Regions from separate parts of the Mesorhizobium sp. M0140 genome, predicted to be linked through region 2. Evidence: riboswitches for the same ligand, from Rfam matches in the RefSeq annotation. Region 2 holds a riboswitch; each other region holds the start of a gene.
The links. A riboswitch is a leader RNA that binds a small molecule or an ion and turns the genes downstream of it on or off. The one in region 2 is predicted to bind thiamine pyrophosphate.

Region 1 (3,233 bases), on a different contig from region 2:
CTAAGCGAAATATCGGCCAGCACGTCGAGCCCACCGAACGCCTTGCGCACATACCGCAGTTCCAGCCGGCTCATCGCCAGGCTCCCTTCCCGGCGGTTTCCTTGCCGGCCCGCTCCCAGGGCATCGCAAGGCGCTGCAGCAGTACAGTCAACCCGAACAGGACAAGGGTCAGGGCAGCGCTCACTCCGACGGCGGCAAGAACCAGGTCAGGACGGAAATTGTTCTTGACGTTGAGCATGTAGATGCCCAGCCCCTTCGCGGCCCCCGCATATTCGGCGAAGATCGCGCCGACCACGGCGTAGGTGATGGAGATCCTCAAGCCAGCGAAGAAATAGGGCAGCGCCGAAGGCAGCCGTGCCAGCACGAAGATGCGCCAGCGCCCTGCCCCCATGGCGCGCAGCATTTGCCCGATCTCGGCCTCGGTCGACTCATAACCCTCGACCAATGCAACCAGCATCGGAAAGAAGGTAACCAGCGCCACCAGCATGATCTTGGGCGCCAGCCCGAAGCCGAACCACAGCACCACCAGCGGCGCGATGGCCACCAGCGGCAAGGTCTGGCTGACGATTAAGACGGGAAACAGCGCACGCCGCAGCGGCTGGAAGAAGTCGACCAGCATCGACAGCACGAAGGCGGCGCTGAGCGAACAGGCAAAGCCGAGCAGCGTGGCGCCGATGGTCGGAATGGCGTTGTCGGCCAGCGCCTGGCGATTGAGCAGCGCTTGCTCGAAAACGCGCGACGGCGCCGGCAGTATCGTCGGCCTGATGCCGGAATAGGTGGCATAAAGCTCCCACGCCACTAGGAGCAAACCGACCGAGATCATGGCCGGCATTGCCTTGACAAGAAGGCCCGCGATCGGGCGCGAAGCGAATGATGATGAGACCACGGGAGATAACCTTTGACGGCCGCGCGGAGGCGGCGGCAGCTTCAGACAGCCGACGGGCTGTTGGCCGAGACCGTGACGTCGAGGGTTACGTGGCCGGCGCCTGGTCCGAAGCGGCAGAAGGCCTCGTCCAGCGCCGAAAAGATCGCACCGGCATCACCGCGCAGTTTCGTGCAGAAATGCTTGGAACGCTCATAGACGCCGGACTGCTTGAGAAAATCGATGCAGCCGTAGATCTCGTCCATGTGGTCGTCGGTGCCCATCACATAGAGCGAGAACTGCGCCGCCGCCGGCTGGCCGGTGGCAGCAGCATTGCGCACCGCCGCGATGGCCGCATCCTTGCGCGGGCCGAGTGGCCCGACAGGCCCGCCAAGTGCATCGGAGCGGCAGATCGGATCATCCGGCTCGCCAGGGCACCCGCGCGAGATGGTGGCCGACAACACGCAATGTTTGCCGCTACGTGCCGCCGCCACGAAGAGGTCGCGCATGGCGGGAAACAGCACTTCGGGCGACCCGACCAGCAAGGTCGAGATGTCGTCGGTCTCGATCCTGAGCTTGTCGCGCCAGGGATCGAGCGCACCGAGCGCGCCAAGAATGACACCGACGAATTCGTCGGTCATGGGGTATAGGGAAATCTGTGCGCCTGAAAACATCGCCCGCCTCGCTCCGCTGGTATTACCCAGATCAGCTTCTAGGGTCTGTGGGCTTGCCGCCCCCGTCTCAGCCCCGACCGTACGGAGCACCCCTGTGGATGTGCGCCTTAAAGCATCATTCGAGTTCAAGGGAAAGCCGTTTTTTCAGAGCACTGCGCCAAAAGCATTGCGCCAGTCACGGTGCGCCTGAGCGGAATTTTGTCGGGAACCTTCGCCGCCGCGACCGGTTGTCCCCACAGTCGCAACGCGATCACTTTCGTAGAAAATAAGCGACGACTTCACAGAAATGGAGACAAACCATGTTCATGAAAATCCTCGCAGCTTCGGTTCTCACCATTGGTCTGGCCACGTCAGCCATGGCGCAAAGCGCCGGCAGCAACAACGCAAATGGAAGCGGCAGCGGCAAGTCGGTGACGGTTGAGCCGAACACGCCGGCTTCCCCGAATACGATCGAGCCGGACACTGTCGACCCGGGCACGACCAACAGCACGACTGGCACGGTAGGGGACATGAATTCGAACGCGGATCAGAATTGCCCGACCAACCCGCAAGGCGCGCAGCCGGACGCCGATGGTAACGCGACGGCGCCAACGGTAAACGATAATCATTGTGGCAAGTAACCACGTCGCAAACGGATGAAGCCGCTGGGCATCGCCCAGCGACTTCATCCGTTTTTCTGGTCCGCAGCACTCGCTTTGCCGAACAGCCGGATTTCTGGAGCGGGTCTCCCGGCGGGCGGGCGCGAAAATAGGTGTTTCGAATTGAGCAGCCGTTTGAGCACTCTACCGTAGGTAAAATACAGGACCCGACCGTTGGCGAGATCAAATTCCACTGTTCCCCACCGCCTGACCGGAGCCTTTCCTGTGCAGGGCCCCAGCCTTCTGATCTGGAATCCCAGCCTGACTTTGCGCGTTCCGATTTCAAGATAGATGCCTGGCAGAAGGCCAAGCACATGCCATAGCCGTACAACATGCTCGACCGACATGGCCGGCGAGATTATCAGGTGGCTGGGCTGAAGCCGCGCCCAGACGAAATCGCCTTTCGGCTGCGGCATTCCTGACAACAGCCCCCGGCAGTAGGTCGGCACCGCCTCGCTCACCAGAATCCGCATAGCGGTTGCCGTGCTGTCGACCAGGGCTTCTCTCGATGTCCAGTCAGCTTCGGAAAACGGCACCTGCCCGAGAATGTCACCCTCGTCAAAACCGGCGGACATCTTGTGGAGCGTGACGCCGCCATGAGCCGCATGCCGGCCGTCCACGGCCAAGCGCTGGATCGGGTGGGGCCCTCGATAGTCGGGGAGCAGCGCCGGGTGGAGGTTGACCCCGCCTTTGGAAAAATGGCCAAGAACCTCTTGAGGGATCAAGACAGGCAAAGTGTAGCAGACCAGCACATCGGCGCGGACGTCAGACAATTGCCGACCAAGCGCATTCCAATCGTAAGGACGGCCAAATTCGATCAACTTGACAGGCGTGTTACCGATAAACCGCCTGAGCAGCAGCTTGCGTTGAAGCCTTCGCCGGAAATTGCCAATGCTGAAACCGGTGGGACGACGCCGGAACCCGGGTACGATGATCGCGCCAATTGCATTTCCAGCCTCTAGCCAGCCGGCGAGCAGAGGCCCCGTATAGTTAGAGATATCGAGGACAAAAACGGCTGTGATCGGCTCCGAGTGATCGGTCGATTCGATCGGCCTCATC
Region 2 (3,233 bases):
AATACCGGCTTATCGGTTGGCAACGAATGCGGCGGAGGTAGAAAGCTCGGCTGCAGAGATCGGCCTGCCCGTGATTCTTAAGCCGGCAGTAGGCAGCGGCAGCATCGGTGTCCGATTGTGCCGCAGCCTCGAAGACGTAGCCGAACATACGACCTATCTATTGGGCGGAAAGCACATATGGCGGTCTACACCGAAAATACTCGTCGAAGAATTCGCACAGGGCCCGTTCTATAGCATTAATGTTATGGGGAATGAGGTCGTTGCGATTTGCGCCAATGACTTTGGTCCCCTCCCCCATTTCGTCATACGTGAGGTGACATATCCGGCCCTGCTAACCGATCAGGAGCGTGAGCGCATCGCCGATGTTTCGCTGAGCTGTTTGCGGGCTCTCGGCCTTGGCTGGGGGCCAACTAACATTGAACTCCGGTGCACGAAACGCGGTCCAGTTGTCATTGAAGTCAATCCGCGTCTTAGTGGCGCGCCCGACCCTCAACTGGTCCAGTTAGCTTACGGTGTCGACCTCGTCACCGAGCACATCAAGCTTGTCATTGGCGAGGAATGGGATCTGCGCAAAAAGCATTCACATACTGCGGCCGCGCGATTCCTGCTTCCTGATCAAGATGGCACCCTGGACTGGATTGGTGGCGACACTCAGGCAGCTGCTATATCAGGTGTGGCCGAGGTCAAATTGAATGTTGAACCCAAGACACCGATCGTCAGGAAGGGGGATTTCCGAGACTGGATTGGACATGTCATTGCCACTTCGCCCAGCCGTGCTGAAACCGAGGGCGCCCTTCAGCGAGCGGTCGACTTGATCGATTGGTCGATCACCCCTTTTCCGGCGACAATAGGAGGTGATCGAGAGCACGATGTTTGTGGGGCGTTCGGGCGGCCCACCAGTTCTGTTCCGATCAGGCATTGACGGCTTAAGATCCTTGAAACGCAGCAGTTCCGTCTACGTCAATGTCACATCAAGTTTGACGAGGCAAATGCAGCTTTGGCCACACCTGCCCTATCTCCCGCGGAACTTCTCCGCGACCCGTGGCGAGGCCGTCGGCCCAATTTGGGCCCAATTTGATTGCCGCCCACCGCCGCCGCAGGACGAACATGCGCTTGACAAGACAACCCCGGCCCGTTCAACCTGAGGCATTCACCAGGGGAGTCCCGGCAAGGGGCTGAGATACTGCTGGCTTTCGCGGCGCAGTGACCCGTTGAACCTGATCCAGTTCATACTGGCGTAGGGACGGTGCAAGCGCTTTGCGGGAGTTTACGCCCGAGGTCCTGTTTCGGCAGGTCGACAGAAGCGTCTTTTCATCCTTCCGGCACAGAACTGGGTCTCCAATGCATGAGCAAAGGAGCCTCAAGATGAATGCCCTCACCCCAGCCGTCTCAACGGGACCGCTGCCTGCTTCGCGTAAGATCCACAAGCCCGGTGCCATCCACCCGCAGATCAGGGTGCCGATGCGCGAAATCTCCGTCCATCCGACAGCCGGCGAACCGCCCGTCACCGTCTACGATCCGTCGGGCCCCTATACCGATCCGGCTGTCGAAACCAGCATCGAAAAAGGCCTGGCCCGGCTTCGCCACGAATGGATCTTGGCGCGCGGCGATGTCGAGGTCTGCGACGGCCGCCATGTCCGGCCGGAGGACAACGGATTCGCGACGGGCGAACGCCTGACGCCAGAATTTCCCATCCGCCACCGACCGCTCAGGGCCAAAGCAGGCAAGGCGGTGACGCAGCTTGCCTACGCGCGCGCCGGCATCATCACACCCGAAATGGAGTTCGTCGCCATCCGCGAGAACCTTGGTCGCGAGATCCTGCGCGGCAAGCTTGAGCGCGACGGCGAGGCTTTCGGCGCGACGCTGCCCGATTTCGTCACGCCCGAATTCGTCCGCGACGAGGTGGCGCGCGGACGGGCGATCATTCCCGCCAACATCAACCATCCCGAAAGCGAGCCGATGATCATCGGCCGTAATTTCCTGGTGAAGATCAACGCCAATATCGGTAACTCCGCCGTCACATCGTCGATGGCTGAAGAGGTCGAAAAAATGGTCTGGGCGATCCGCTGGGGCGCGGACACGGTGATGGACCTGTCGACCGGCCGCAACATCCACAACATCCGCGACTGGGTCGTGCGCAATGCGCCGGTGCCGATCGGTACGGTGCCGCTCTATCAGGCGCTGGAAAAGGTCAACGGCATCGCCGAGGATCTGAACTGGGAGGTCTACCGCGACACGCTGATCGAGCAGGCCGAGCAAGGCGTCGACTATTTCACCATCCACGCCGGCGTGCGGCTGCATTACATCCCGCTGACCGTCGACCGGGTGACGGGTATCGTCTCGCGCGGCGGCTCGATCATGGCCAAATGGTGCCTGCACCATCACCGGGAAAGCTTCCTCTACGAGCATTTCGAGGAGATCTGCGACATCGCCAGAGCCTACGACGTCTCCTTCTCGCTCGGCGACGGCCTTCGTCCGGGCTCGATCGCCGATGCCAACGACGCGGCGCAGTTCGCCGAGTTGGAAACGCTCGGCGAGCTGACGCAGATCGCCTGGGCGAAGGATTGCCAGGTGATGATCGAGGGGCCTGGCCACGTGCCGATGCACAAAATCAAGGCGAACATGGACAAGCAACTCGCCGTCTGCGACGAGGCGCCGTTCTATACGCTTGGACCGCTGACGACCGACATCGCGCCGGGCTACGACCACATCACCTCAGGCATTGGCGCCGCGATGATCGGCTGGTTCGGCACCGCCATGCTCTGCTACGTCACGCCCAAGGAGCATCTCGGCCTTCCCGATCGCAACGACGTCAAGATCGGCGTGATCACCTACAAGATCGCCGCCCACGCCGCCGACCTGGCGAAGGGCCATCCGGCAGCGAAAGTCAGGGATGATGCGCTTTCCCGCGCGCGCTTCGAGTTCCGCTGGGAGGACCAGTTCAACCTGTCGCTCGATCCCGAAACCGCGCGGTCCTTCCACGACCAGACCTTGCCCAAGGAAGCGCACAAGGTGGCGCATTTCTGCTCGATGTGCGGACCGAAATTCTGCTCGATGCGAATTTCCCACGACATCCGCGCCGAGGCGCAGAAAGAGGGCATGGCGGCGATGGCGGCGAAATACGGCGAGGGCGGTGATCTCTACCTGCCGGCGGACGAGACCGGCGCACCGCTCATACCTCAGCCACGTGAGCCATCATGAAGCTCTTGGTCAAAGGAGCGGGCGTTGCTGGC
Region 3 (3,233 bases), on a different contig from region 2:
CGCGAGGGTGCCAGCAGTGATGCGGGGGTCAGACGCGCGTTGCACGCTGGACCACCATTCTTTCCATCGCGGCAATTACAAAGGATTGCGTTCCTTGGCGCCCCCCTCTGTCCTGCCGGACATCTCCCCCTCCAGGGGGGAGATCGGCCGCCACCCATGCTTCCGCTAGTCTCCAACGTTGCCGGACTATAACCAGCAACGACGCTGCCAATCTCCCCCCTTGAGGGGGAGATTGCCGGCAGGCCAGAGGGGGGTGGAGTGGCGCGAACATCAAAAGAACTCGCAAGCCTACTTGCTCATCACCGCCAGCCACTCATCGACCCAGGCCTTGCGGTTGGCGGCGACCTCGTCGGGGCTGAACAGCAAGGTCTTGGTCGGCTTGACCAATTTGTCGAAGGCCGGATTGAGCGGCTTGTCGGTCTTGCCGGCCGGGAACATCCAGTTGGTCTCGGGGATGGCATCCTGGAATTTCGGCCCGGTCATGAAGGCGATGAACTTGGCCGCCAGCGGGTTCTTGGCCCCCGCCGTGGTGATACCCGCGACTTCTATCTGCAAATACTCGCCCTCCTCGAACGACGCTGCCTGATAGCGCTCTGTCTTCTCGGCGACCATGTGGTAGGCCGGCGACGTCGTGTAGGACAGCACCATCGGCGCCTCGCCCTTGGTGAACAGCCCATAGGCCTCGCTCCAGCCCGGCGTCACGGTCAGCACTTTCGCCTTGAGCTTGGCCCAGGCCTCGGGCGCCTTGTCGCCATAGACCGACTTGACCCACAGAAGCAGACCGAGGCCCGGCGTGGAGGTGCGCGGATCCTGGATGACGATCTTGTCATCGGCACTGCCCTCGACCAGTTCTTTCAGGCTTTTCGGCGGGTTCTTCAGCTTCTCGGAGTCGTAGACGACGGCGAAATATCCGTAGTCAAAGGGGACAAAAGTATCGTCGCTCCAGCCACCCGGCACGTTGACATCAGTTACGCCGCCATGCGGCGCGAACAAGCCTGACGCCTTGGCATCGGCGGTGAGATTGGTGTCGAGGCCAAGCACGATATCGGCCTTGGTCGACGCGCCTTCCAATCTGACGCGGTTGAGCAGCGCGACGCCGTCGGCGACCGAGACGAACTCGACATCGCAGCCGCATTCGGCCTCGAACTCCTTCTTCACCACGGGACCCGGACCCCAGTCGGCGGTAAAGCTCTCATAGGTGTAGACGGTGAGTTTGTCCTTGGCCAAGGCCGGTCCGGACAGGACCACGGCCATTGCTGAGACTAGAGCGTATAAATGCGTGCGCATCGGCGCCTCCTTCGTTCGAATTGAAAGGAATTGAGGCGTCGGACTGTCCGAAACGTCTAATCCCTCCGCCGGTACAAACCGGATCAGGTTCAGCGGGTTGGCGAGACTGCCTCTCAGCCGGTCCGCGAAGATCGCGTCCGGCACCCCGTTAGAGCGTTTCGACACATAGGCCGGGCCGATCCCCCATGCAAGTGGGAGTTTGCCGCCTTCCGTTTCCCGTGCCGGGCTGGTAAGGGCCACACGATATGAGCACATTCACCATCCTGCTTGGCGGCGATCTCATCCGCACGCCACGGCTCGACCGCCAGGCCGAAGGCTCCCGCGTCATCGCCGCCGACGCCGGCATCGGGCATGCGCGGCTGCTGGGTCTCGTGCCCGAACTGTGGGTGGGCGATTTCGATTCCGTGCCAGCCAAGCTGCCTGACGATCTCGCTTCCGTGCCGCGCCGGACCTTCCCGGCGGAAAAGGACCAGACCGATGGCGAACTGGCCATTGCCGCCGCACTCGAGCGCGGCGCGACCCGCCTGGTGCTCGCCGGTGCTTTCGGCGGCAAGCGCGCCGACCACGCTTTCCTGCATCTGGCGCTTGCCCTCCGGCTGGCCGAGGCCGGGACTGATGTGCTCCTGACCAGCGGCGCCCAGGAGGGCATTCCCCTGCTGCGCGGAACGGCCGGCTTCGACTATGCCGATGGCACGCTGTTTTCGGTGCTCGGCTTTTCCGAGCTCGCCGGCCTGACCGTCACCGGCGCCAAATGGCCGCTGAACCACGTCAAGGTGGCGTTCGGTTCGTCGCTGACCATCTCCAACGAGGTCAAGGGCCGCCTCGAAATCGCACTGGACCATGGCCGCGCGATGCTGCTCGCTCATCCCTATCCCTTACCTGAAAGCTGACATGGCCCCGCCTCTTCTCAACCTCGACGGGATAAAACTGACCTTCGGCGGCACGCCGCTGCTCGACGGCGCCGCCTTGACGGCTTCGGCCGGCGACAAGATTGCACTGGTCGGCCGCAACGGGTCGGGCAAGTCGACCCTGCTGAAGATCGCCGCTGGCCTGATCGAGCCGCAGGACGGCGAGGTGTTCCGCCAGCCTTCGGCAACTATCCGCTATTTGCCGCAGATGCCGGACATGGAGGGCTTTGCCACCGTCCGCGCCTATGTCCAGGCCGGGCTTGGCCCCGCCGACGATCCCTACCGAGCCAGCTATCTGATGGAGCATCTCGGACTGTCGGGTGAGGAACGTCCGAATGATCTGTCGGGAGGCGAGGCGAGGCGTGCTGCCCTTGCCCGCGTGATGGCGCCGGAGCCAGACATCCTGCTGCTCGATGAGCCGACCAACCATCTCGACCTCTCGGTCATCGAATGGCTGGAAGAAGAACTCATCCGCACCTCCTCGGCACTGATCGTCATCTCGCACGACCGCCGCTTTCTCGAACGTGTGTCGCGCGCCACCATCTGGCTCGATCGCGGCCAGACCCGCAGGCTGGACAAGGGCTTTGGCCATTTCGAGGAATGGCGCGACCTGGTCCTGGAGGAAGAAGAGCGCGAGCAGCATAAACTCGGCCGCCAGATCGTTCGCGAAGAGCATTGGCTGCGCTACGGCGTGACGGCGCGGCGCAAGCGAAACATGCGCCGGCTCGGCGAGTTGCAGACCATGCGCCAGCGTTTTCGCGGCCATCGCGGTGCCGAAGGGTCGGCGACCATGGTGGCGAGCGACGCCGCCGAGTCCGGCAAGCTGGTGATCGAGGCGAAGAACATCGAGAAGAGCTTTGGCGATCTCACCGTGGTCAAGGGGTTTTCGACCCGCATCCAGCGCGGCGATCGCGTCGGCCTGGTCGGGCCGAACGGCGCCGGCAAGACGACGCTCTTGAAGATGCTGACCGGCGAGATGAAGCCGGACGCCGGTTCGGTGCGGCTCGGCACCAATCTGGAGATCGCCACGCTCGACCA

Region 1: linked by a shared signal. The riboswitch ahead of NKJ37_RS24225 (YkoF family thiamine/hydroxymethylpyrimidine-binding protein) and the one ahead of thiC (phosphomethylpyrimidine synthase ThiC) in region 2 are both predicted to bind thiamine pyrophosphate.
Region 3: linked by a shared signal. The riboswitch ahead of thiB (thiamine ABC transporter substrate binding subunit) and the one ahead of thiC (phosphomethylpyrimidine synthase ThiC) in region 2 are both predicted to bind thiamine pyrophosphate.

What each region holds. Positions count from the first base shown of each region.
Region 1 covers NZ_JAMYTM010000027.1:72,752-75,984, forward strand. The annotation lists gene NKJ37_RS24215 (ABC transporter ATP-binding protein) at 1-74, opposite strand, end outside; gene NKJ37_RS24220 (ABC transporter permease) at 71-832, opposite strand; gene NKJ37_RS24225 (YkoF family thiamine/hydroxymethylpyrimidine-binding protein) at 928-1,536, opposite strand; TPP riboswitch at 1,527-1,640, opposite strand; gene NKJ37_RS24230 (RodZ family helix-turn-helix domain-containing protein) at 1,836-2,156, shown strand; gene NKJ37_RS24235 (formyltransferase family protein) at 2,201-3,232, opposite strand.
Region 2 covers NZ_JAMYTM010000031.1:42,535-45,767, reverse strand. The annotation lists gene NKJ37_RS25640 (ATP-grasp domain-containing protein) at 1-922, shown strand, start outside; TPP riboswitch at 1,146-1,262, shown strand; gene thiC (phosphomethylpyrimidine synthase ThiC) at 1,366-3,201, shown strand; gene thiO (glycine oxidase ThiO) at 3,198-3,233, shown strand, end outside.
Region 3 covers NZ_JAMYTM010000003.1:162,784-166,016, forward strand. The annotation lists gene thiP (thiamine/thiamine pyrophosphate ABC transporter permease) at 1-45, opposite strand, end outside; gene thiB (thiamine ABC transporter substrate binding subunit) at 289-1,287, opposite strand; TPP riboswitch at 1,331-1,445, opposite strand; gene NKJ37_RS04510 (thiamine diphosphokinase) at 1,533-2,177, shown strand; gene NKJ37_RS04515 (ABC-F family ATP-binding cassette domain-containing protein) at 2,179-3,233, shown strand, end outside.